Linked DNA regions of Dongshaea marina. The protein of the gene in region 1 interacts with the protein of each later gene in a pairwise test. Links are inferred from orthologs where the notes say so. Each region holds a gene or a part of one and is shown in the gene's direction. Other genes may lie near its edges.

Region 1 (12,257 bases):
TTACTTTGTCCACCCGCAACTTCATTCGACGCACCTCAATAGTGACTCAATCTTTCCATACTTTATCGTTAACTCATTACCCAATGGCGTATCGGGGATTATTATTGCTGCTATCTTTGCTGCTTCTCAGTCTACAATTTCAAGCAGTTTAAATAGTATTTCCGCTTGTTTTACCACGGATCTGATGAAGCGTTTTCATCCTGAGGGTTCGGAGAGACACTATGTCCTCCTGGCTCGGGTTGTGATTATCCTGGTCGGTTTACTTGGGATCGGGATCAGTCTGTATATGATTGCCACAGATCAATCTGGGATCCTGATGGTATTTCAGAGTGTCCTGGGCTTGTTTGGAGGGCCGATTGCGGGAGCATTCTTGCTGGGAATCTTCAGTAAAAGAGGCAATGCGAAGGGGTGTCTCACCGGGACCCTGCTGAGTGTGATTATTCTCTATTTTGTGAAGATGAGCTCGCTAACTTTTCTCTATTATGGGATGGTTGGGGTTTGCTCCAGTCTGATTCTTGGATACCTGTTTAGTCTGGTATTCGGGTCAACGAAGGAGCTTGAGCCAGAGCTGACTATCTATAACAACAGCTAATGCTGCTTTGGAGAGAGTAACAGGGCTTTGACGGAGTGTGTTCTGTAGACTGTGGTGAGACCCAGATCACGTTTTTGCCCTGTGAGCAATCCAAGATTGGGAGACCCTTGGTATATAGTGGGGCAGTTTGCGTTTTGTGACAGGTTTCTTGCCGGAGCAACGGCTGGCTCCTGTTCGAATTGCAATCTCCTGTGTGTGGTGAAGGATAACCTTTGGAGGAAATATGTTTTTTGCATCTTTGAGTGATCATCAGGCAGACGCACGCTTACCTAAGGTTCTGCAATCTGTGTTGGAATACCTTCGGCAAACCGACTTTTCCAAGCTGGAGCCGGGCCGTCATGCCGTAGAGGGGGATAAGATTTACGCTAACCTGATGAGCATTGAGACTCAGCCTAAGCAGGAGAAGCGTCCGGAAGTGCATCGCAACTACCTGGATGTGCAGTTCCTGATTGAGGGGGAGGAGCGGATCGGTGTGACTCTGGCAGACAGCGGGCAAAAGGTTGCCACTGAGTATGATGCCGAGCGCGATCTGATGTTCTATCAGACCCCTTCGAATGAGAGTGAGCTTCTGCTATCGGCAGGGATGTACGCCGTATTTTACCCTGGTGAGTTGCATACACCGGCCTGTTGCATTGATGAGCCTAAGGCGATCCGCAAGGTGGTGATGAAGGTCCACCGGAGCTTGTTGGATAATTAATTGGAAGTGTTTGATATCTGTTGCTGATGTTTGGGTTTATTGATCGCTGGCATGCAGTCAATCCTTCCTCGGAAGCCCTTCTAGCGCATTCATGCGCTAGAAGGTCGGTGATGTTGAAACTTGCAGGTCATCATAGGAGCAACTGATTTGAGGCATTCCCAACTAATTTTATTAATTGAAGAGAGAGAGTTATGTCTGTTTTTGCTATGCGCAACCCGATCCAGCCTTATGCCTGGGGAAGCACCGATTCGATAGAGAAGTTGTTCGGGATTGCCAATCCTCAGCAACAGCCTCAGGCAGAGGTCTGGATGGGGGCCCACCCTGCTGCCCCCTCCCTGCTTGCGGATGGTGAGGGCAGTGAGCTCCCTCTTGACCAGCTGATTGAACAACAGGCTGAGCTCTATATTGGCGAGGATGCGCAGCAACGCTATGGGAAGCGTTTGCCATTTCTGTTCAAAATCCTGGCCGCAGCTAAGCCCTTGTCTATTCAGCTACATCCAACCAAGGCTGCGGCCGAGGCCGGATTTTCCGCCGAGAATGCCCGGGGAGTCGAGCTAAGCGACTCCTGTCGCAACTATAAGGATGATAACCACAAACCAGAGCTGATCTATGCTCTGACCCCGTTTAAGGCGATGCATAGTTTTCGTCCTCTTTCCGAGATGTTGGAATATCTCGCAAGGCTGGATGCCGCAAAACTGCCTGCTTCCTATGCAAGACTACGCGAACTGGGTGACAGTGAGAGTCTTAAACAGTTTTTTGCCGATCTGATGAGCCTTGAGGGAGAGGCGAAGCAGCGGGCGCTGCGTAACCTGATGGCGGTTGCCCGCGGGCGCGATGAGCTCGCCTTTCGCACCGTGATGGAGCTTTATCAATACTATCCCGGAGACATTGGCCTGTTCTCCCCTTTGCTGCTGAACGTGGTCGAGATGCAACCGGGGCAGGCTTTGTTCGTCGATGCAGGGGTGCCCCACGCCTATCTTCAGGGAACCGGTCTTGAGATCATGGCCAACTCAGATAATGTGCTCCGCGCCGGGCTTACCCCTAAGCATATGGATGTTCCAGAGCTTCTGGCAAATACCCGATTTGAGCCAGTACAACCGGAAAGTTTGTGGGTTGAGCCCAGAGTCTCTGGGGATGAGAGTGTGTTTGAGGTGCCGGTGAATGACTTTAGTTTTTCTCTGCATCGGCTTAATGGCTCCCTTGAGCGCCAACCTTCTCAGGCAGAAATCTTGCTGTGTGTTGAGGGGGAGCTTGAGGTTGAAGCTGATGATCAGAGTCAGATCACCCTCAGGCAAGGCGAGTCCTGCTTTATCGGTCAACCGACTCAGTGGTATCAGATCAAGGGCAGGGAATTATCGCCCGCGCATCTCACCAGTTATAAGGGACAGGCTTTTATTTATTAAGGTGTCAGCCTATCATACCGTCAGTTGTTCAGATGGAGAGTTGAAAATGAGTGGTAAGCTTCGCACCCGCCCGGTATCCCGCAAGAAGCTGTCAGATATGGTTGAGGAGCAGCTTGAGTCGATGATCCGCAGCGGTGAGTTTGCGGAGGGAGAGAAGCTTCCTTCGGAGCGAGAGTTGATGACTCTGTTTGAGGTGGGCCGTCCTTCGGTGCGTGAAGCTATGGCCAGTCTTGCTCGTAAAGGCCTGCTCAAAATCACCAGCGGGGAGCGAGCCAGGGTGACCTCACCCTCACCGGATGCGATCTTAGGTGAGCTCTCAGGGCTGGCTCGCGATTTTATGGCTAAGCCCGAGGGGATTGGCTATTTCGAGCAGCTAAGAGAGTTTTTTGAATCAAGTTTGGCACGCTATGCGGCTGAGCATGCCGGTGACCGGCACTGCAATGAGTTACGTGACGCCGTTGAAAACTGCCGGTTAGCGATCGGTAAGGAGCCCTTGTTTAGCGATTGTGACATCGAGTTCCACCGGATTTTGGCTACAATTCCTGAAAACCCGATCTTCCTAGCGATTCATCAGGCTCTGGTGAACTGGCTGATTACCCGGCGCGGTGAAACAGACGATCTGGAATCCTGGCATCAGAGAGTCTACCGGGAGCACCGGGCCTTGTGTGAGGCGATTTGTCAGCATGACATTGATGCGGCTGAAAAGGCGCTGCGACAGCACCTGCAAAACCTCTATCATGAGCCACAGGGCATGGAGTGATCTCCTGCCTCCCTTATAAAAAAAGCCAGCATACTTGATGCTGGCTTTTTTATTGCTTCGTTAGCTGGATATTACTGCTTGGTATCTGAGCTACCCTGTTGCTTGGCGATAATATCCATCACCTGCTCGGCCCCAAACTTATACTGCTCACCACAGTAATCGCAGTTAACTGAGATCAGCCCCTGCTCTTCAAGGAGCTGGTGGAGCTCTTTTGCATCAACCAGTGACAGAGCCTGGGCGCTTCGCTCTTCGGAGCATGGGCAGTAAAAGTTGACCGCTTGAGGGTCAAACAGGCGAACCTGCTCCTGATGATAGAGGCGGTAGAGTAGCTCCTCGGCTTCTAATCCGAATAACTCCTCATCTTTGACTGTTTCCGTCAGTTTGGAGAGATGATCCATATCCAGCAACTGTTGCTCTTTTTGTTCCTGCTCGACAGGCAGAGCCTGGAGCAGCATGCCGGCAGCGTGGGCCTTGCCATCATGCTCTCCGGTTCTCAGCCAGATCCGGGTTGGCAGCTGCTCTGACTGCTCGAAGTAGTGCTCCAGAGTTTGGGCCAGGGTTTCTCCCTGTAATGGAATGATTCCCTGGTAGCGCTCACCCTGCTCCGGGGTGATGGTGATCACCAGCTGCCCCTCTCCGGTGAGGCTGGTAAAGTCATACTCATTACCCAGAGGCTCTTTCCAGCGAGCGACACCTCGCAGCTGTTGGTTGTTGTTACCATCGATTACCGCCAGGTGGACAGGCCCTTTACCCTGAAGCTGTAGCGTGATCTTGCCGGAAAATTTCAGGGTTGCAGTCAGTAGGCTAGTCGCTGCCAGCAGCTCTCCCAGTAGGATCTGTACCGGCTGAGGGTATTGCTGAGCCTGGATGATCTGCTGATAGCTGTCACACAGTTGGACCAGCTCACCACGGATATGCTCCTGCTCAAACAGGTAGCGATAGAGGTTGTCTTGCTTGCTCATAAATCGTGATTAAACCTTTACTGATTTTTAAAACGGATCAATTGGCGGCGCTGTTTTTTGTCCGGGCGACGCTCGGGACTGGGTGAGCGGCGAATATCCAGCTCACGCTCTTTGGCACTTTGTTGTGCCAGGGCAATACTCTGCTCAGTTTCCTGGTAAAGTTGCTGTGCCAGCGGGGCAGACTGGCGCTTATCATAAAGCTGCAACACCTTTACCTCGCGCTCTTCCTGACCTTGCCTGAGTTGTATCAGAGCTCCAAGCTCTACAATCTTGCTGGGTTTGGTTCGCTTGCCGTTGTAATGAACCTTACCGCCCTGGATCATGTCACGTGCCAGGGCGCGAGTCTTATAAAAGCGAGCAGCCCACAACCACTTGTCGAGGCGAACCTTGAGTTCCTCTGCTGATTTTGCCGATCCGTTTGCCATAATACTGGTGATTGCCAAAAAAACTGTCATTATAGCAGAGATAGCTGCCATAAGTTTAGGCTCTGCTGACGTTGCAATTTTGAACCTGCTTCCCCTGAAAATGGTCTGTTCGCGACGCGAATCACGCGGTTTAGTTGCTCTAAATAAGTGATGAGCAACAATGAACAGGGCTTTTTCAGGCGCAACCCGGAGGGCAGTGGCTATTTTTTCCCTCCATCGGCGTTATCAGATGTTCATGTAGAGCGACTACACCACACATCTTCGGCCTTGCTGGATGAAAAAATTGCCAACTGCAGAACCAAACCTGTATCGTCAACAGAGCCTAAGATTGGGGTCACCTGAGAGGATTACAACCCGGGCAAGTCATTCTTAGGCTACATTGATAGGATATAACACAAACAGGCGCATGCTTTGTGAGGGATAATAAAGCGTGTATAGTGCGGCGCTAATAACGCGTTCAAGACAATCAATTTCTATTATTTTCTATTTATGGGAACAAGCCAATTTACTGCGCAGCTTGAACAGCTGCTACGTTATTCAGGGAAGATTCCGGCTAAATATTATAGCCAGACCTTACTCTTTATATTTATGCTCCTGATCTGTCAGCAGTTGGCTGTAACCACCTGGCGCCTTCTCCCGGTCGGTGTGCCTGTGACCAGCTGGCACCCCCATGCTGTGACCTCCGACAATAGCCAGAACAGACTGGATATCGACAGTCTGATGGGGCTCAATTTGTTTGGTAAGGTAGCGGAGAAAGATCCCAAAGAGTTTGATGTGAAGAGTGCACCTATAACTCAATTGAATCTTCGCTTAACCGGAGTGCTCGCCAGCAGTGTTCCCAAGCTCTCTATCGCCATTATCGCTGGCAGCAGTGGTTCTCAGGCCAGCTATTTTATTGGTGACTATGTTAGTGGTACCCAGGCAAGAGTGCGGCGGATCTTAGGGGATCGAGTTATTCTTTCGCTGAATGGTGTCAACCAGACTCTGATGCTGGATGGTGCCGACTACAATGAGTCAGTCCCTCATCCCGGGCTTTCAACAAAGCCAAAGAGTCATCAGCTCTCTGCCAGCATGCGTGAGACCCTGATGAAAGATCCGGCCAAGATTGAGCGCTTTATCAAGATCCAGCCCTGGTACCACAATCGCAAGGTGATCGGCTATCGGGTCGGTCCCGGCCTTGAAGGTGGGCTACTCGAGCAATTGGGGCTCAAAAAGAACGACATCATCGAATCGATCAATGGCTATCAGTTGAATGATAAGCAACAGTTATCCCAGATTATGAGTGAGCTTCCCGAGTTGGGAGAGGTCACGGTTACCGTAAATCGCAATGGTCAGAGTCAACAGCTTCAAGTCAAATTGAAGGATCAACAAGATAAAGAGTCCGAGAGTTAACATGATTGTGAGTGGCATTAAGCGAGTATTCCTGGTTTCGCTGCTGAGTATCTTCCTGCTGCAAACTGCTGTGGCTGCTGAGTTTTCTGCAAGTTTTAAGGGAACCGATATCCAGCAGTTCATTAACACTGTAGCTAAGAATCTTAATAAGACGGTGATTATCGATCCCCAGGTTCGTGGTCAGGTGAATGTACGTAGCTATGATCTGCTCAATCAGCAGCAGTACTATCAGTTTTTCCTGAATGTGCTACAGGCTTATGGCTTTGCAGTGGTCCCGATGAAAAATGGTGTGCTCAAGGTGGTTCCTTCGCGGGTGGCGCGGATGTCGGCGATTCCGGTCGCTAGTGCCAAACACCCGGGAATGGGGGATGAGATGGTCACCCGGGTTGTCCCCCTGAGCAATGTGACGGCCCGTGAGCTGGCCCCGCTGCTGCGCCAGCTGGTGGATAACTCTCAGGGTGGCAGCGTGGTGAGCTATGACCCCTCCAACGTGTTGATGTTGACCGGAACCGCGGCGGTGGTCAATCGCTTGGTGGATATCATCCATCGGGTGGATACCGCCAAAGATCAAAAGATGGATATCGTGCGTCTTAAGTATGCATCGGCTTCCGAGGTGGTACGGATCATCACAGGTCTGAACAATCAGCCGGGCCAGGCGCTGAGTCCCGCAAGCCTGTTGCTGCGTCCGACCGTGGTGGCTGATACCCGTACCAACTCTGTGGTGGTCAGCGGTGATATTAAGGCACGTCAGCGCACCGTAGCACTTATCCGTAAGTTGGATCAGGACCAGACCTATAAGGGGAATACCCGGGTCTTTTATCTTAAATACGCTAAGGCCGAGGAGCTGGCCAAGGTGCTGCAGGGGATGACCAAGACCCTGGTTGCCGAGAAAAAAGGCGCCCAGAGTGCGGCGCCCGGCGCTGGTGATAAGGGCGTTAGTATCGAGTCCGATAAGACGATGAATTCCCTGGTGGTGACTGCGCCGCCGGATATCATGAAGTCAATTTCAGGGGTGGTGGATAAACTGGATATCCGCCGGGCCCAGGTGCTGATAGAGGCGGTGATCGTCGAAACCCAGATGGGTGATGGGGCAGATCTCGGGGTGCAGTTTGGTAAGGTGACCGATGGCATGGTGGGTGGAGTGCAGTGGACCAATGGCACCACGCCTTCTCTGAGCCAGATTGGGATTGCTTACAAGGACTCACAGCCCGGGACATCTTCAACAACTACAACAACGGATCCAACCACAGGGGCTGTCACGACAACATCCAATTCGACTGAGGGGGATTATACAGCCCTTGGGAAAGTTGCCAATGCTCTCAATGGTATGGCGATGGGCTTCTACAATGGTGATTGGGCAGGTCTGGTGACTGCCATTGTCACCAACAGCCATAATAATATCCTGTCGCGCCCTAGTCTTGTGGTGATGGATAACACCAAGGCGAAATTTATGGTGGGCCAGGAGGTTCCTGTAAAGACTGGCTCTGCGGCGAGCTCTGACAATACAACCCCTTTACCACATACGATCGTAAGCAGGTTGGGACCTCACTGGAGGTAACACCACAGATCAATGAAGGGGACTCGGTTCTGCTGAAGATCAAGCAGGAGGTCTCTAGTGTGGCCCCTTCCAAGGGCAGTGCGGTGGATGTGGTGTTTGACAAGCGGACACTCGATACCAGTGTGCTGGTGAAAAGCGGTGAAACGGTAGTCCTGGGTGGTTTGATTCAATCCCAAACCCAAGAGACCCATTCCAAGGTGCCGCTTCTGGGTGATATCCCGATTCTGGGCTACCTGTTCCGATCCACTTCTTCATCGGTTAACAAGAGAAACCTGATGGTCTTCGTCCATCCGGTGATCCTCAGAAGCGATGCCCTCTATAGCCAGCTTTCAGATCAGAAATACAGCTGGTTCCGCGCGATGCAGCTGGAGAGCGCCAAGAAGGGGCTGGATCTTCTGCCGGATGCCAAGCTGCCGGTGATGCCTGAGTCGCTGGGGACTACGGTGATCTCGCCCGAGATGAAGAAGACTCTTGAGGAAAACTCCGCCAAAGCCTCAGACAAGACGGCCAGTAGCTCGGGTGATAAAACCTCTGGCAAAACCGATGATAAGGCTCACTCATGAGTCAGCAGGGCCTTGACCAGCTGACGGGTGAGCTGACCCCTGAGCTGATGGAGGAGGAACTCACCCCGGTTGCCGGGGGATTTCCCTTTGCTTATGCGCGCAATCAGGGGGTGATCCTGGAGCATGAGGAGGAGCAAACCATTTTGTTCCACCGCGCCGATACGCCGGCTGCTGCAATTTTGGAGGCGCGACGTATCTCGCGGGCGCCCTTCGTGCTGAGCTGTCTTGAGGATGAGCAGTTTGAACTCAAGTTGATGGAGAGCTACCAGCGAGACTCTTCAGAGGCGCGCCAGCTAATGGAAGATCTCGGAAACGAGATGGACTTCTTTGCCCTGGCGGAAGAGCTTCCGGAAAACGAAGATCTGCTGGAGTCCGATGATGATGCACCTATCATCCGTCTCATCAACGCCATGCTCAGTGAGGCGATCAAGGAAGAAGCCTCGGATATCCATATCGAGACCTTCGAGCGTAACCTGGTGATCCGTTTTCGCATCGACGGAGTGCTGCGGGAAATTTTGAAGCCGCACCGCAAACTGGCACCCCTACTGGTGTCGCGGATCAAGGTCATGGCGCGGCTGGATATTGCCGAGAAGCGGGTCCCCCAGGATGGGCGGATCACCCTGAGAATCGGTGGCCGGGCGGTGGATGTGCGGGTTTCGACCATGCCGTCGAGCCATGGTGAGCGGGTGGTGCTGCGTCTTTTGGATAAGAACAGCGTGCGTCTTGAGCTGGAGCAGCTCGGGATGACCCAGCGTAACCGCGATAGCATCGCCGATCTCATTCGCAAACCCCATGGGATCATCCTGGTGACGGGGCCCACCGGTTCGGGTAAGAGTACCACCCTGTATGCGGCGCTCTCAGAGATCAACAGTAAAGATCGCAACATCCTGACGGTTGAGGACCCGATTGAATTTGATCTTGAGGGATCGGTCAGACCCAGATCAACTCCAAGGTCGATATGACCTTCGCTCGTGGACTCAGGGCCATCTTGCGACAGGATCCGGATGTGGTGATGGTTGGGGAGATCCGAGATCTGGAAACAGCCCGCATCGCGGTGCAGGCCTCGCTGACCGGACACCTGGTGATGTCGACCCTGCACACCAATACTGCCATAGGTGCCATCACCCGTCTGCGGGATATGGGGATTGAGCCCTTCCTGCTTTCCTCCTCGCTGCTTGGCGTTCTGGCCCAGCGACTGGTTCGGACCCTGTGCCACGAGTGCCGGGACCCCTATAGTGCCAGTCCGGCAGAGCGGGAATTGCTGGGGGTACCCTCAGATCAGCAGGTGACCCTCTACCACGCCCGGGGTTGTGAACACTGTAACCAGTTAGGTTACCGGGGGCGTACTGGGATCCATGAGCTGGTATTGGTTGATGACAAGGTTCGTGAGGCGATCCATCAGTGTGAGGGGGAGCAGGCGATCGAGAAGATGATCCGCGGCGATGTTCCTTCGATTCGTCAGGATGGTATCGATAAGGTGCTGGCAGGGTTACCACTCTGGAAGAGGTCCTGCGGGTAACCCGAGAGGATTAGCATGGCAGCATTTGAATATAAAGCACTCGATCCCAAGGGACGCAGCAAAAAGGGTCTCATCGAGGCGGATACTCAGCGCCAGGTTCGCCAGAAGCTTCGTGAGCTTGGGTTGGTTCCGGTTGAGATCACCGAGGCGGCCGCCCAGAGTAGCCGCAGCAGTACCAATGGCTCGGTGCGCAAGCCTTTGTTTCAAAGACGCATTGGCGCCGCAGAGTTGGCACTGATCACCCGCCAGCTGTCGACCCTGGTGGCGGCGGCACTGCCGATCGAGGAGGCGCTCAAGGCGGTTGCCCAGCAAAGCGAAAAGCCCAAGCACAAGGCGATGCTGACGGCGGTTCGGGCCAAGGTTCTGGAGGGGCATAATCTGGCAGATAGCATGGCGCAGTTCCCCTATGCCTTCGATCAGCTGTTTTGCGCCATGGTGGCAGCCGGTGAAAAGTCTGGTCATCTGGATAAGGTTCTCAACCGCCTGGCAGACTACACCGAGCAGCGTCAGCATATGGGGGGCAAGGTTTTGCAGGCCCTGGTGTATCCGATCGTGCTCACTATCGTTGCGATCGGCGTGGTAGCTATTTTGCTGACCGCAGTAGTTCCTAAGGTGGTGGAGCAGTTTACTTACATGGGCCATGCTCTGCCCTGGACCACCCGCTCTCTCATCGGTATCAGCTCATTTTTGAGTGAATTCGGCCTGCTGATTTTGGCGATCATAGTTCTGGGGATGATCGGTTTTCGACTCTGGCTCAGAAAGCCGCAAAACAGTGAAAAGTACCATCGCCTGATCTTGCGATTACCCATTATCGGCAGGGTGAGTCGGGGATTGAATACCGCGCGGTTCGCCAGGACCTTAAGTATTCTGAACACCAGTGCCGTGCCTTTGCTGGAGGGAATGAAGATCGCCAGTGGTGTATTAACCAATCGCCACGCCTGCCGCCAGCTTGCAGAGGCGACCGAGCGGGTACGTGAGGGGGGCAGCCTGTGGGTTGCTCTGGATCAGACTCATCTTTTCCCCCCGATGATGCTACACATGATCGCCTCGGGTGAGCGTAGTGGTGAGCTGGGGTCGATGCTGGAGCGTGCCGCAGATAACCAGGATCGGGAGTTTGAGTCACAGGTTACCATCGCCCTGGGGGTATTTGAGCCCGCATTGGTGGTCAGCATGGCCTGTATCGTTTTGTTTATTGTTCTTGCAATCATGCAACCTATGTTGGCATTGAACAACATGGTGAGCATGTAACTTTGTTGTCGGAGGATTGAATGCAAAGGCGTCGTCAGTCGGGCTTTACCTTGCTCGAAGTCATGGTAGTTATCGTAATTTTGGGGATTTTGGCCAGCATCGTGGTTCCAAACCTGATGGGTAACAAGGAGAAAGCGGATCATCAGAAAGCGGTCACCGATGTGGTTGCTCTGGAGAACGCTTTGGATATGTATAAGCTGGATAATGGCGTGTATCCAACCACAGAGCAGGGCTTAGAAGCCCTGGTGACTAAACCAACTTCAGATCCGATTCCTCAGGATTATCGTCAGGGAGGCTATATCCGTCGCCTGCCAAACGATCCCTGGAATCACCCTTATCAGCTGCTGAGCCCGGGTGAGCATGGTGCGATTGATGTGTTCAGCATGGGGCCGGATGGTCAGGCGGGAACCGATGATGACATCGGAAACTGGAACCTGGGCAAGAAAAAGTCTTAATTGATGCGCCAGCGCGGCTTCACCCTGCTTGAAGTATTGCTGATCGCCCTGCTGATCGGGATGGCGGCAACCGTGGTCCTGATGAATATTGGGCCGGGCGAACAGCATAAGCAGCTGGAGCTGCAGGCTCGTCGCTTTGCCGGGGTACTGCGCCTGTGTGAGCAACAGGCGGTGCTGGGAGATCAACAGCTCGGGGTGAGGCTGGATAGCGATCAATATCAGATCATGAAGTACCACCCCAGGGATCAGTACTGGGGGTATTGGAAAAAGCAACGTTTTACCACGCAGCAGAAGATGCCGGATGGGATGGTGCTGGATTGGAAACTGCAGGATCAGCCCTGGAGCAAGCTCAAGGAGCAAAAGGATGATGAGCTGTTTTCTGATGATTCTCTTTTCAGTGATGAACCTCTGTTTGGCGAAAACAAGAAGCCCAAGCTACCACCTCCGCAGATCGTCATTGATAGCAGTGGTGATGTGAGCCCTTTCACCCTGACATTCTCCCTGGAGCGAGAGCCGGATTCTGCCTGGCAGGTCAGGGTGGACGATTTTGGTGATGTGACGGTTCAACGCGAGGCACAAGATGATGCGTCGTAACCAGGGGATGACTCTGCTGGAGGTGATGATCGCGCTGGTGGTGTTTGCCATCGCCGGGCTGGCGCTGATGGAGATGACCTCGGGGGATC
Region 2 (12,339 bases), 1.9 Mb from region 1 along the record:
TCACTTCAGCCTGAGATAAAGAATTTCTGGCTTTGCTAAGCTGACCTTCTGCAGCAAGAGCGGAGCGAGAAGCTGGGAGGCTGAACTGGAAAAGATTATCAGGGACGATAATCGATGCAGCAGGGCAACATGGATGTGACTTGCGTGTCAGTGTTCAAAATCGAAGCGGCTCTTACGAGAGTGCACCTATTATCCGGAAAATTCTCTAATCGCCCCTTCAGCTCAGGGTTACACTTGCAGCACCGATCGCAAGTCAGCCTATAAATGTGGATCTACACTTTTAATAAGGACAAAAGAGCGATTACCTCACAGGGATCCGTGTGGATAGATTCGGATGTTAAAGGCACTCCCCCATCTATTGGCCATATTGCTTCTGCTCCCTACTGCCGGGGGAGCAGAGCCGGCTCACCAAACCAGCAATAAGCCTCAGCAAACCACCACGGAACCGCTCGGAAATGCTCCGGGAAGAGCATCGGTTAGTACCATAGATGCACTACAGAATGCTGATAAGCCAACGGCTAAACAGAGCCAGTTTCAAATCACCCTGTTCAACCCGAAAAAGAGTGAAGACAAGGAGCGTTTATGGTCCCAAACCAAACTGATTTTCGGTCTTGGTATCGCACTGCCCACTTTACTGGATATAGTGTCACCCTCAAATAATTTTGAGTGGAATATTGATGAGGGTAATCCCCTTGAGAACTGGTGGGACAATGTGTCGAGGGGACCTGTGTGGGATGATGATCATCTAGCCGTGAACTACATCGGCCACACCTATTTCGGCGGTGTATATTACCAGGTAGCGCGAAAATCCGGCTACGACGAATGGGACTCCTTCGTCTATACCACACTGATGTCCACCTTCTATTGGGAATATGGAGTCGAGGCCTTCACCGAAGAGCCATCCATCCAGGATCTGATTGTTACCCCGGTCGCGGGGAGCCTCTATGGCGAATGGGCTTTTTATAAAGAGCGTGAGATCCGCCAGCGCGGCGGAACCGTGATGAGCTCACAGACACTGGGCAGCATGGCCCTCTTTATGCTCGATCCGGTGGATAGTATCGCAGCCGGGTTGAACAGTTTATTTGGTCGTGAGATATTTCGCGCAGGCTCACTCCAACTTCATCATCGCACCCCGATTCACTCCCGTACCGGTCAGCGTGAACAATACTGGGAAGTGAACCTGGTGATGCGGTTTTAGCCTATCTTCACAATCGAGTTTGGTTGTCGATGAATACCTGCATCCAGCAAAGCGAATCGACTGGCTTTTGAAGCACTGTAGGCTGGATAGACATCATACCTCCGATGGCCATGATACAAGCCTAATGTCACCGAAAAAACCTGGCTAGCCTTAGGCTCTCTCCCAAACATGATGAGAGTTTAGCTATTCCAAAGGAAGTTAAGATCTCTCAACTCCTATCCCATCCAGGTGCTCCCTGACGACTTCACCAATCCATTGAGCAGCGTAGCATCAGCTGAAGATCTAGTTTCAGCTAAACAGGAGACTTAGCCCATGAAGCCCCATATATAAACCGACAACACTGATGAGAAGACCTGAAAGATACGGCGCTTTGCGTGCCACCTCGTTTAGCCCATTCCATTTACGGGTCGCCTTTTGCATCCCGACGGCAGCAATCACTCCAACAGATACCAGAGTTAATGCCAAACCAACACTGAAGGAAACCACCAGGGTCGCTCCCAGGCTCAGAGCCTTAAGTTGAAGGCAAATCAACAAGACTGTCACCGCAGCAGGACAAGGAATTAACCCTCCGGTCAGGCCAAACAGCAATATTTGCCCATTAGTGACCTGCCGGTTGGTAAAACGCTTTTGAATATCTAAGGCATGGGCACGCTCATGGGCATCCTGATACTCTTGCTTGCCCACAGACTCAGCCGGATGACCATGCTCGTGAAAATGAACATCGAAATCATGCGTATGATCATGATGCCCTATCACCAGTCTGGTTGATAACTTTGGTGCTTTTACAACGCAGGATGCAGACTCCAGGTAGCCATTTCGCTCAACAAAATAATAGTCTACGGCCTGCTCACTCTCAGGCTGATAAAGTTTGAGCTTCACCTCTGCAGGTTTTAAAGGCTTCCCCTTCAATACTCTTAACTGAAATCGACTATGTAGCCCCTCTTCGACTATCGCCAGAGAGATAAGGCCATGTCCCGTGTCAACGAGCTGCTCAGTCCTGTCATGGCTTTGGCTCGCCGCTTTACGCCACGCCCTTGCATCACTCCAGGTTCTCCATAACATCCAAAATCCTGTAGAAACAATGATGATCCCAGAGACAAGTAGCATCCACGGCTCTGCCGCTTGTGCCGTAAATTTTTGACTGATATACATCCCGCCTACCGCGATTAGCCAGACAATAGCGGTATGAGAGAGAGTTGCAGCTAAACCCAACATGACAGCCTGCCGAACACTTCCTTTAATTGCCACGATAAAAGCAGCCATCATAGTTTTGGAGTGCCCAGGCTCCAGCCCATGCAGTGCGCCTAACAAAATAGCGCTGGGGATAAAAAGCCATCCATTCCCCTGAAGCAGTAGGGTTGAAAAATTCATCTTAATGACCTGGTTTTGTTTTACATTGAGAGAAACTATACTCCCCCCGAGTATATTATACTACCCCCCAGTATGATTTCGGTGCTAGATTATCAGCTAGAATCAGTGCTCCTAATTATGAGTGAGGCATGTCATGTCCCATACCACCCGTGATCAAAAGAAACTCACAGCTCGCGTTAGTAAGTTACAAGGCCAGGTCAATGGTCTTAAGAAGATGCTTGAACAGGAGCATAAATGCCAGGAAGTGCTTCAACAAATCGCAGCCATTCGTGGCGCAGTGAATGGACTCATGCGAGAGGTCATCAAGGGACATTTAGTTGAACATATAGTACTGGAAAAAGATCTCACAAAAAGAGAGTCGGATCTGGACGTAATATTGAAGGTGTTAGATTCTTACATCAAATAAACCTGGAGCCGCCATTGCTCTCATTTATTAGCGATAGACCTAGCCTCACTTGATAAGCTCTTATCGTGAACCTAGGCAGGGGATCAGCTTGGGCGGCTTAAACCGCCCTGAGAAGTGACAATTAGAAGCTGATGAGAAGCATGCAGCCCTATAGATACCAAAGCTCCAACCATTTTTTCAACCACCATGCTTTGGAGTTGCCCTGCTCAGCCGACTTACCCAACCAATCAACCGCCAATGAATAATCCTGAGGCACCCCGACGCCATTTTTATAAGCCATTCCCAATTGATACTCGGCCTGAGGGTTGCCCTGCTCGGCGGCCTTGCGGGTCCATTGCACAGATTTGAGTTCATCTTTGGTAACGCCCTGCCCCTTACCATACATCAGAGCTAATCCCATCTGGGCCTCAACCAGCCCCTGCTCAGCGGCTTTGCTGATCCAGTTGAAGGCCAGAGCGTCATCCTTGGGGACCCCCTTGCCCCTGGCATACAGGACCCCCAGGTTATATTGGGCCTTGGCAAGGTTTTGATCCGCAGCCTTCCTGAACCACTGGACCGCTTTACTATCACTGTGCTCCAGCTCTTTGCCATTTTCATACATCAGACCAAGGGTAAACTGGGCTTCGGACTCTCCCCGATTTGCCTGGTTAAACAGTTGCTGATGAGGGGGCTGCGGGCTCTGTGCAGCCCAACTACTCATTGAAACACTAAAAGCCACAATGGCCCAACAAATGACAGATAATCCTTTCATATACTCTCCCTGTTCAGGGCTCCTTGAAGCAGCCCCCTCTCCATCGGATACAAGCAGGGTCCGTCCCCAACATTCCCAAAAGCATCGGGCCGAACCAAGCCTTCTCTGAAAAAAATTCTGGATGTGAAAAGGCACAACCTGAGTTGTGCCTGAAAGCTAAAGGGGATGATCCAGCAGGTGATCCTCGATATCCTCGACATCCCGTTCATGAATAATCTTATCGCCAATCCATACCCCGGCGCGCTGCATGGCAATCTTTCCGCCGCCACGCAGGGGTGCCAGGCCGGCAGAGGCTTACCCTCTTTGATCAGCCGATAGCTACAGCTTGGGGGCAACCAGTCAAAGGTCTCCAGGGACTGGATGGTCAGCTGAATACAGTCCGGTTCAAACTCAAAGCGCTGAGGATAGTTGCTGCATCGGCAGCTGTCGCAATCGAGGAGGTTGCACACCACATTGGTATGCACCAGCTCATCAGTATCATCATCGATAAGCTTATGCAGACAACATTTACCACAGCCATCACACAGAGATTCCCACTGCTGTTGATCCATCTGAGCGAGGGTTAACTCCTCCCAAAAAGGCTTCTGTTGACTCATCAACTGGTCGCCTCTGGGAGCCCGGCTAGTGGTGGCCAGATGATCTGATCGGCCAGCAAGCCTACTGAGATCGCGAAATAGTTGGAGCGATTCCAGCTCATCAGGCTCTGATAGTTGCTATACACCAGATAGCTTCGCCCCTTGGGGCCATCGGGGGAAACCAGCTTAGCCTCAACATCTCGGTTGGGAAGATCCTTACCATCATAGCGACGAAAACCCAGTGCCTGCCACTTGGAGAGCAGCATACGCTTGCCCTTATATTTCTCAATGAGATCTGAGGGAGCATGGATCTGCCGTCCCCAGGTCAGGGTAGGATCCCAGTGATTCTGCTTGAGATAATTGGCCGCCGAGGCAAACACATCGGGCAGAGAACTCCAGATATTGGGATGACCCTCTTTATCATAATCTTCGGCATAAGCCAGATAAGCCGAAGGCATAAACTGGACCTGACCAAAGGCACCGGCCCAGGACCCCTTGAAGTCTTTAAGGGTCACGTCTTTATCGCTGAGGATCTTCAGGGCATCCAGCAGCTGGGTACGGAAAAAGGCTTCCCGCCGCCCCTCATAGGCCATGGTGGCCAGCGCAGAGATCACCGGAATATTCCCGGTATAGCTACCAAAGTTGGTTTCATTACCCCACAGCGCCACAATAAACCTTGGCTGCACTCCGTAGGCCTGTCCAACCTGCTGGAGCAGGGTGTAATGCTGGCGATAATAACGGCGCGCCATTGCCACCTTCCAGGCAGGCAGACGCTTGGCCAGGTAGGAGTCCAGGGTGACCTTAAACTCGGGCTGATTCTTATCCCGCTTGATGGAGCGATGCAGCAGCTTGGCCGAGCCGAGCGCCTCATCAACAATCTTAGGTTGCAGCCCCTGCTCAAGGGCCTCACTCTTAACGCCCCCCAGGTACTGCTCGAAACTTTGCTTTGCAAACACAACACTGCTGAAAAGTGACAACAGAACTACTGAAATTAGTCGCATTCCGGACCCTTTTTTTGTTTTTTCTGCTGTTTAAGATGAATATCTAACAAATTGTCCTGTTTTGGAGGCAGATGTAGATAGAAGCCCTGTTCACGGATCTGGTCACGGATTGTCACAGGATCGCCCACAATCAGCGGCTTTTCAGGATCAAGATGAACCATCATCGCCAACTGGGGTCTACCGAACACATTTAGCAAAGACTCAGGAACTGATGAAAAATCGTCCCGACGCTCAATAAACAGATAAGTTTCTGCTTTTCTGGGACTTTTATACACTGCACAAAGCATGGTTCTTGTTATAATCCTTATGTTCATTGCCTCTAATTCAGGGCAGACTATAACATGACCGTTGAGAAGCTCAACCCAAAGGGAAAAAGCCCCAAATTAGGACGACATACTATGGCTGAACCAAGGACTGAACTGACTGGAGCAACCTTCACTCTGTCCGTGCTGAGATTGGCAGATTCCGATCTGACCAATATCGCAGCTTACCTGGATCACAAGATTGCTCAGGCGCCCCACTTCTTTACCTGGGCACCGGTCGTCATTGATATCAGCCTGCTGACCCGTCTTCCGGATTTCCTGGAGCTCGATGCACTGATCCGTGCCAAACAGCTCATTCCGGTAGGTGTTTCCGGTGCTAAGGACACCCTGGCCCGCCAAGCGATTCATCAGGCCGGCCTGCCATTGCTTTCATCCCGCTCTCCTAAAACCAGTCAGCCCAAAGCACCCGAGCTTCCAACCACCCGAATTCACCGGGGCCATATCCGCTCCGGAATGCAGATCTATGCCGCCAACACCAACCTGGTGGTGATCGGTGCAATAAGCCCCGGAGCCGAAGTGATCGCCGATGGCGATATCCATATTTACGGTCCTTTGCGTGGCCGTGCCATCGCCGGGGCCAGTGGAAACCGCGAGGCAAAGATATTTTGTGACAACTTACAATCAGAACTCATCTCGATCAGCGGAACCTACCAGCTCAGTGAAGCGCTGCCAGAGCGCAGCTGGCAGCAATCGGTCATTATCCGCCTGCAAGATGATCAGCTTTACTTTGAACAGTTAGCATAAGGACTCAACATATGGCTCGAGTTATCGTTGTAACCTCAGGCAAAGGGGGGGTGGGCAAAACCACCACCAGCGCTGCCATAGCAACCGGCCTGGCACTCAAAGGCCATAAAACCGTAGTGATCGATTTTGATATCGGCCTGCGAAATCTGGATCTGGTGATGGGGTGTGAGCGTCGGGTGGTATTCGACTTTGTCAATGTGATCAATGAAGAGGCCAACCTCAATCAGGCCCTGATCCGCGATAAGCGAGTCGGCAACCTCTATATTCTGCCCGCCTCACAGACCCGGGATAAGGAAGCCCTGACCAAGGAGGGTGTCGCCAAGGTTCTGGATAAGCTCAAAGAGATGGAGTTTGAGTACATCATCTGCGACTCACCCGCCGGGATTGAGACCGGAGCCCTGAGAGCCCTCTACTTTGCCGATGAGGCGATCATCTGTACCAACCCGGAAGTATCTTCGGTCCGCGACTCCGATCGGATCCTGGGGATCCTGGCTTCAAAATCCCGCCGCGCCGAAAATGGCGAAGATCCAATCCGCGAGCACCTGCTGATCACCCGCTATTGTCCCTCCCGGGTCAACCGCGGCGATATGCTCAGCGTCGAAGATATTCAGGAGATCCTGGCGATCTCTTTGCTCGGAGTGATCCCTGAATCACAAGCGGTTCTCAAGGCTTCAAACTCGGGTGAACCGGTGATCCTTGATGAAAACTCAGATGCCGGGATGGCTTACAGTGATGCGGTCGCCCGTCTTCTGGGAGAAGAGCAGGAACTTCGCTTTGTCGAAGAGGATAAAAAAGGCTTTTTCAGCCGTCTGTTTGGGAGCTAAGGCATGTCTTTTCTTGATTACTTTCGTTCCAATGGCGCAAAACAGCAAAGTACGGCAAAGCTTGCCAAGGAACGCCTGCACATCATAGTTGCGCACGAGCGTAACCACAGATCGGGTCCCGATTACCTGCCGCAGCTGGAGCGGGACATTCTGGAGGTGATCCGCCGCTATGTGGATATCAGCCCCGAGCAGGTCAACGTACAGCTTGACCAGAATGAGGCCGAGCTATCGGTGCTGGAGCTCAACATCCTGCTTCCCGAGAAATAGCGCTTAATCGCGCTGAGGTGTCTGGGCGAGAGTCGCAAACAGCGACTTTCGCCAGCCCTGCAATAGGGCCGGGATCTGCTGCTCAGGATACTCTTTTTTCCATAGCCAACTCAGGTACTGGTGAATCAGCTTTTTAGAGGCAAGAAGCTCGGCTGCTACCCCGCTCTCCTCCTGCTTCGTTCTGGCAAGTTCGCGGATCTCATGATATTTCGCCTTATAATCCGGATAGTCGACGATCCTCTTTATCGGCTCGGGCCAATCAGATTCCGCTAAGGCACTCCCCTGGCGTACCAGATCCAGCAAAATCTCACCATGGCGACGTAGCTCCATCGGATGCAGTCCCAGGCGTTTGAGCTGGCCCATAGATTGAGGCTGACGTCTGGCGATCTCCCATAACGCATCCTCTTTCACTACAAAGTTCACTGCCAGATCTTTCTCACGAGCCAGCTTAAGACGCCAGGCCGCCAACAACTTAAGTACGGCGAGCTGCTTTGGAGCCAGCTGCCAGCTGTTACGAATATGCAGATAAGCATCGTCGGGCTCGGCGACCACTGCGGCTCTGGAAAGCTGCAGCTCTGTCTCCTGGCGATACCAGTCCAGTAGCCCCTTCTCTTTGAGCTCAAGCTCCAGTTTTTCCTGAAGAGCCAAGAGATCGCTGACATCCCTCGCCGCATAGTCCAGCTGCTCCGGTGACAGGGGGCGAGCCAGCCAATCGGTGCGAGTATGCTCCTTGCTGAGTTCTATCCCAAGGTATGTATCCAGCAATTTCTGCAAGCCACAGCAGATCCCCTTCCCCAGGAAAGCCGCAGCAAGTTGGGTATCATCCATCGCCGCGGGAAGCCGCCCGGAGCAAGCCAGAAATAGCTGTAGATCTTCACCGGGCGCATGCATCACCAAGCGCTTTTCCAGCCCAAATAACCTATCCCACAGGGGAGTCAGATCGGTCACCTTGAGGGGATCGATAAGCCAGACCTCGGCATCATTCGCTACCTGGATAAGGCCCGGATGCGGATAAAAGCTGCGACGGCGCATAAACTCGGTATCTATGGCTAATCTATTCTCTGTGAGCCCCTGACACAGTTCGGTGAGTTGACTCTGGTTTTCTATCAGCTGGTAATCCATGCATCTCTCAAAGCGGTTTGGTAACAGCCGCGGATGATAGCATGGCTAAGGCAAAAGCGGCTAATAACCCTGGCGATCCTCCGTGGTGTCTCCCTCCTCACAAGCATCGCTCTGTAAGCTCTCCGCTCCCTCTCCGGGCAGGATCAGGTGCAACAGCACAGCCACCAGGGCGCCTGTGGTGATCCCCGAACCAAAGATCATCTGCAGCTGATGAGGTAAGCTCCTTAAGATCTCCGGACGATAGGTGACCGCCATCCCACAGGACACTCCCACGGCGATGATAATCGCACTACGCTTGCTATCTTCGCTACGAGCCATCATACGCACTCCGGCCACCGTGACCATGCCAAACATCACGATCCCAGCGCCCCCCAATACCGGCTCTGGAATGGTCACCATCAGAGCTCCGAGCTTGGGTAGCAATCCAGCCACCAGCAGCATCACCCCGGTCCAGGCAACCACATGGCGGCTGGCAACTCCTGTGATAGAGACAATTCCGACATTCTGGCTAAACGAAGAGGGCGGGGTCGAGCCGATGAGACTGGCAAAAAAGCCACCGACTCCATCACAGAGGATCCCCCGTTTGAGCTGTGACCCAGTGATCCGGGTGTGAGTCACCTCCCCCAGGGCAAGATAGTTTCCGGTGCTCTCGGTCAACATCACCAGATAGACCAGGGCGATGGTAATAATACCGCTTGGCTCAAAGCGCACCCCGAACCCGAGTAGCTCAGGAAAGCGAAACCAGCTCGCCCTGACAATCGGCTCAAAATTCACCAGGCCAAACAGCAGGCTCAACAAGTATCCCGCCATCACCCCGATCATGATTGCCGAAGCCGACACCAGCCCCTTGCCCTTAACCGCCGCCAGGATCACTACCAGCAAGACAAAGAGTCCCAACAGGAGTCGGGAGCCACTGGCATAGGTTGCCGAATGAGGATGGCCTCCCCCCAGCCAATCCACGGCCACAGGCAGAATCGACAAACCAATCAGCAAGATCACGGTCCCGGTCACCGCCGGAGGAAAAAGTCGGCGGATCTGTTGCATAAAGCGGCTGGCGATCATCATCAGAACCGAGCCCACCAGCGCCGAGCCGATGATCCCGGCCATCCCCAGGCTGGTGCCAACGGAGATGGCAACCCCGATAAAGGCAAAGCTGGTTCCCATCACTACAGGCAAGCGGATCCCGATCCCCCGCCCCCCTTACATTGGATGATGGTCACCAGCCCGGAGGCGATGAGTGATGCATTCACCAGAAAAACCAGCTCAGATGGTGGAAGCCCCACCGCAGTCCCCAATAAGAGGGGAGCTGCGATAATCCCACCGATCGCAGCTAACAGATGCTGAGCCGCCAACACCAGGGATGCCCCAGGTGTTGGCCTGTCATTCAATTCATACAGAAGCTTCATTTTCAAATCCTTCTGATCCGGTTCACCTTGTGACATTCAAGCCGGAACAAACTTAAACCGGCCATGAATCCTTTCCGGGGCAAGTGAAACGCCATCCGATTGAGCGCACTTGAGTACTTTCGGACTCAACAGGGGCGGCACACATGCAGCCCGAACAACAGGGTTTCTGGCTTTACTTAGCAAACCTTCCGCAGCATGGAGACTGCAGCAGAGCCACTGGGGTGCTGTTGCATCGCAACAAAGAGCGAGAGGCATGTACACCGAACTGGCAAAGATTATCTTGGATAATAATCGGCACTGTGAGTCACCGTGCAAAGCCAGAAACGAATCACAGCATTGATTCCATTTATGGAGAAAATCCACTAGGTCTCATCAAGTACTGATTTAATCGAGTCGATAATCGGTTGATAGCCGGTACAGCGACACAGGTTTCCCTCGAGCGCTTCATAGATGGCCTCATCATCCGGACGCTCCACCCTGTCCAGCAAAGCCTTGACGCTCATCAGGACCCCGGGGTACAGAATCCACACTGGACACCTCCTTTTTCAACAAAGGCCTGCTGCAGGGCCTTACCTTTTTCACTACCACAAACCCCCTCAATGGTTTGAATCCTGGCACCATCACACTGCACCGCTAACACCAGACAGGCACAGACCGCGTCTCCATTTAAGATCACGGTGCAAGCGCCACACTCTCCCACCGAGCACCCCTCCTTGGTTCCGGTCAGACCGAGCTCCTCCCGTAGCAGATCCAGCAGGCGATCTTCATCCCGGCAGCTCACCGACAGCTCCTGCCCATTGACCTCTAACGAAATCCTTTTCATAAACAATGCTCCTGTGATTCAGCCACACCCGGATGCTCCTTCATGATCTGAGTCATCATGGTGCCAAACATATTCAGAAATACCGGCACCTTATAGGGAGCAGACCAACGACCGCCGATCGCACTTTCCACCTGATCCCTCAGGGCCAGCTCAGCCCTGAGTAACTGATCAGGGGTTAAAGGTGCGCCGCACAAGATCTGCTCCACTCCCCGTAGCCGCTGCGGGAAGGAAAAGAGTGCCCCATCCACCAATCGACACTCCTCGACTCTGTCCCCACAAAATGAAACAGGGCACTCAGGCTCTGACGAGTAATGTTGACGGCGTTGCGCCGCCCAAGCTGAGCGTAGTAGTCCGAGAAGTAGCCCACTTGGGGAACTGGCAGATGAACCGATTTGAGGATCTCATCGGGCCGGATCTGAGTCCGGTAGCTGCCGGTGATAAAGGCCTCAAGGTCGATAAAGCGTGTCCCCGCCACACTGCACAGCTCTACCTCGGCCCCATAAGCGATCAGTGGTGGAGCCGAATCTGCACAGGGAGCTGCATTGACGATATTCCCGGCAAGAGTCGCCCGGTTGCGGATCTGCCTTGAGCCTATGGTTGCACAGGCCCTGGCCAGCAGAGGAAACCGGCTGCAGATAAAAGGGTCGGAGACAATCTTAGAGAAGTGGACCCCGCCCCCGATACTTAAGCGATCTGGCTGGCAATCAATTTGGCCCAGCTCCTCCAGCCCCGAGATATCCAGTAGTTGCTTGCTGCCCGCGAGCATCCGCCCCTGGACCAGTAGATCGGTTCCCCCGGCCAACAGTTGCCACGGCCCCGAGCCGAGCTTATCCAGAGCCATCTCAAGGGACTCTGGACGACAAACCTTCATCCCGGTCAGGCGTAGTCGCTGTTTTTTATCCGAATGCTCAAACTGCTGCTCACTCTGGCGCTGCGGTTTTCGAAGGTTATATCCCAGGAATACCTGCTCAAGAGTCAGCGGTAGCTGATAGTGGTAACGACCCGAAGCAAACGCCAGAGCATTGTTAATTGCCGCGGCCGTGGTTTCTGTGGCAGGCTCGCCGATGCTCTTAGCCCCGAAAGGCCCATAAGGGTCGGTATTTTCAACGGGCAGAACGGTCACCGTTGGCATATCCCGGATGGTTGGCAGCAGGTAGGTATCAAAGTTTTCACTCTTTATCTGCCCCTGGCTTATCTGATAATCCTCCAGAACTGCCATCCCGATCCCCTGGGCGATCCCCCCACAGATCTGGCCCTCCAGAGCGGTTCGATTAATCACCTGCCCGACATCATGGGACGCCGTGACATGCAGCACCTCGACTTTCCCCGTATCCGTATCCAGCTTGAGCTCCACCACCTGGCAGCCATAGACCCAGGTAAAGTAGGGACTCCCCTGACCCAGCTCTTCATTCCAGTCGATATCGGGGGCCTTGTACCAGCCGTAGGCCGCCATATTCACCCCTGCCGCAAAGGCAAGTGCAACCGCCTCACTAAAACTAAGCCCTGGCGCAGCGCAGTCGTCACACCA

What was found.
Region 2: the proteins of manA (region 1) and minC interact in binary tests that used the Escherichia coli proteins (3 or more experiments, as listed by UniProt). The link is inferred for Dongshaea marina from one-to-one orthologs.

Annotation. Positions count from the first base shown.
Region 1 is NZ_CP028897.1:211,396-223,652, forward strand. Bases 696-3,586 are described here. They hold manA (mannose-6-phosphate isomerase, class I), read left to right. Parts: upstream 696-1,480; coding sequence 1,481-2,692; downstream 2,693-3,586. Other genes in these bases: nanQ (N-acetylneuraminate anomerase), read left to right, coding at 816-1,289; nanR (transcriptional regulator NanR), read left to right, coding at 2,739-3,452; hslO (Hsp33 family molecular chaperone HslO), read right to left, coding at 3,524-3,586. Outside these bases: DB847_RS01065 (sodium:solute symporter), read left to right, coding at 1-592; more of hslO, read right to left, coding at 3,587-4,414; hslR (ribosome-associated heat shock protein Hsp15), read right to left, coding at 4,432-4,839; type II secretion system protein GspC, read left to right, coding at 5,329-6,231; type II secretion system inner membrane protein GspF, read left to right, coding at 9,887-11,119; type II secretion system major pseudopilin GspG, read left to right, coding at 11,140-11,574; type II secretion system minor pseudopilin GspH, read left to right, coding at 11,578-12,168; type II secretion system minor pseudopilin GspI, read left to right, coding at 12,155-12,257. UniProt on the Escherichia coli protein: Involved in the conversion of glucose to GDP-L-fucose, which can be converted to L-fucose, a capsular polysaccharide.
Region 2 is NZ_CP028897.1:2,134,596-2,146,934, reverse strand. The notes cover bases 4,562-7,534. They hold minC (septum site-determining protein MinC), read left to right. Parts: upstream 4,562-5,700; coding sequence 5,701-6,369; downstream 6,370-7,534. Other genes in these bases: rnd (ribonuclease D), read right to left, coding at 7,464-7,534; minE (cell division topological specificity factor MinE), read left to right, coding at 7,197-7,460; minD (septum site-determining protein MinD), read left to right, coding at 6,381-7,193; DB847_RS10220 (YcgL domain-containing protein), read right to left, coding at 5,293-5,589; DB847_RS10225 (lytic murein transglycosylase), read right to left, coding at 4,562-5,302. Outside these bases: DB847_RS10250 (DUF3943 domain-containing protein), read left to right, coding at 335-1,198; DB847_RS10245 (nickel/cobalt efflux protein RcnA), read right to left, coding at 1,487-2,569; Ni(II)/Co(II)-binding transcriptional repressor RcnR, read left to right, coding at 2,703-2,975; DB847_RS10235 (tetratricopeptide repeat protein), read right to left, coding at 3,124-3,726; DB847_RS10230 (YcgN family cysteine cluster protein), read right to left, coding at 3,723-4,322; more of DB847_RS10225, read right to left, coding at 4,322-4,561; more of rnd, read right to left, coding at 7,535-8,582; DB847_RS10195 (nucleobase:cation symporter-2 family protein), read right to left, coding at 8,643-9,749; DB847_RS26040 (solute carrier family 23 protein), read right to left, coding at 9,749-9,988; DB847_RS26035 (hypothetical protein), read right to left, coding at 10,808-10,942. UniProt on the Escherichia coli protein: Cell division inhibitor that blocks the formation of polar Z ring septums. Rapidly oscillates between the poles of the cell to destabilize FtsZ filaments that have formed before they mature into polar Z rings. Prevents FtsZ polymerization.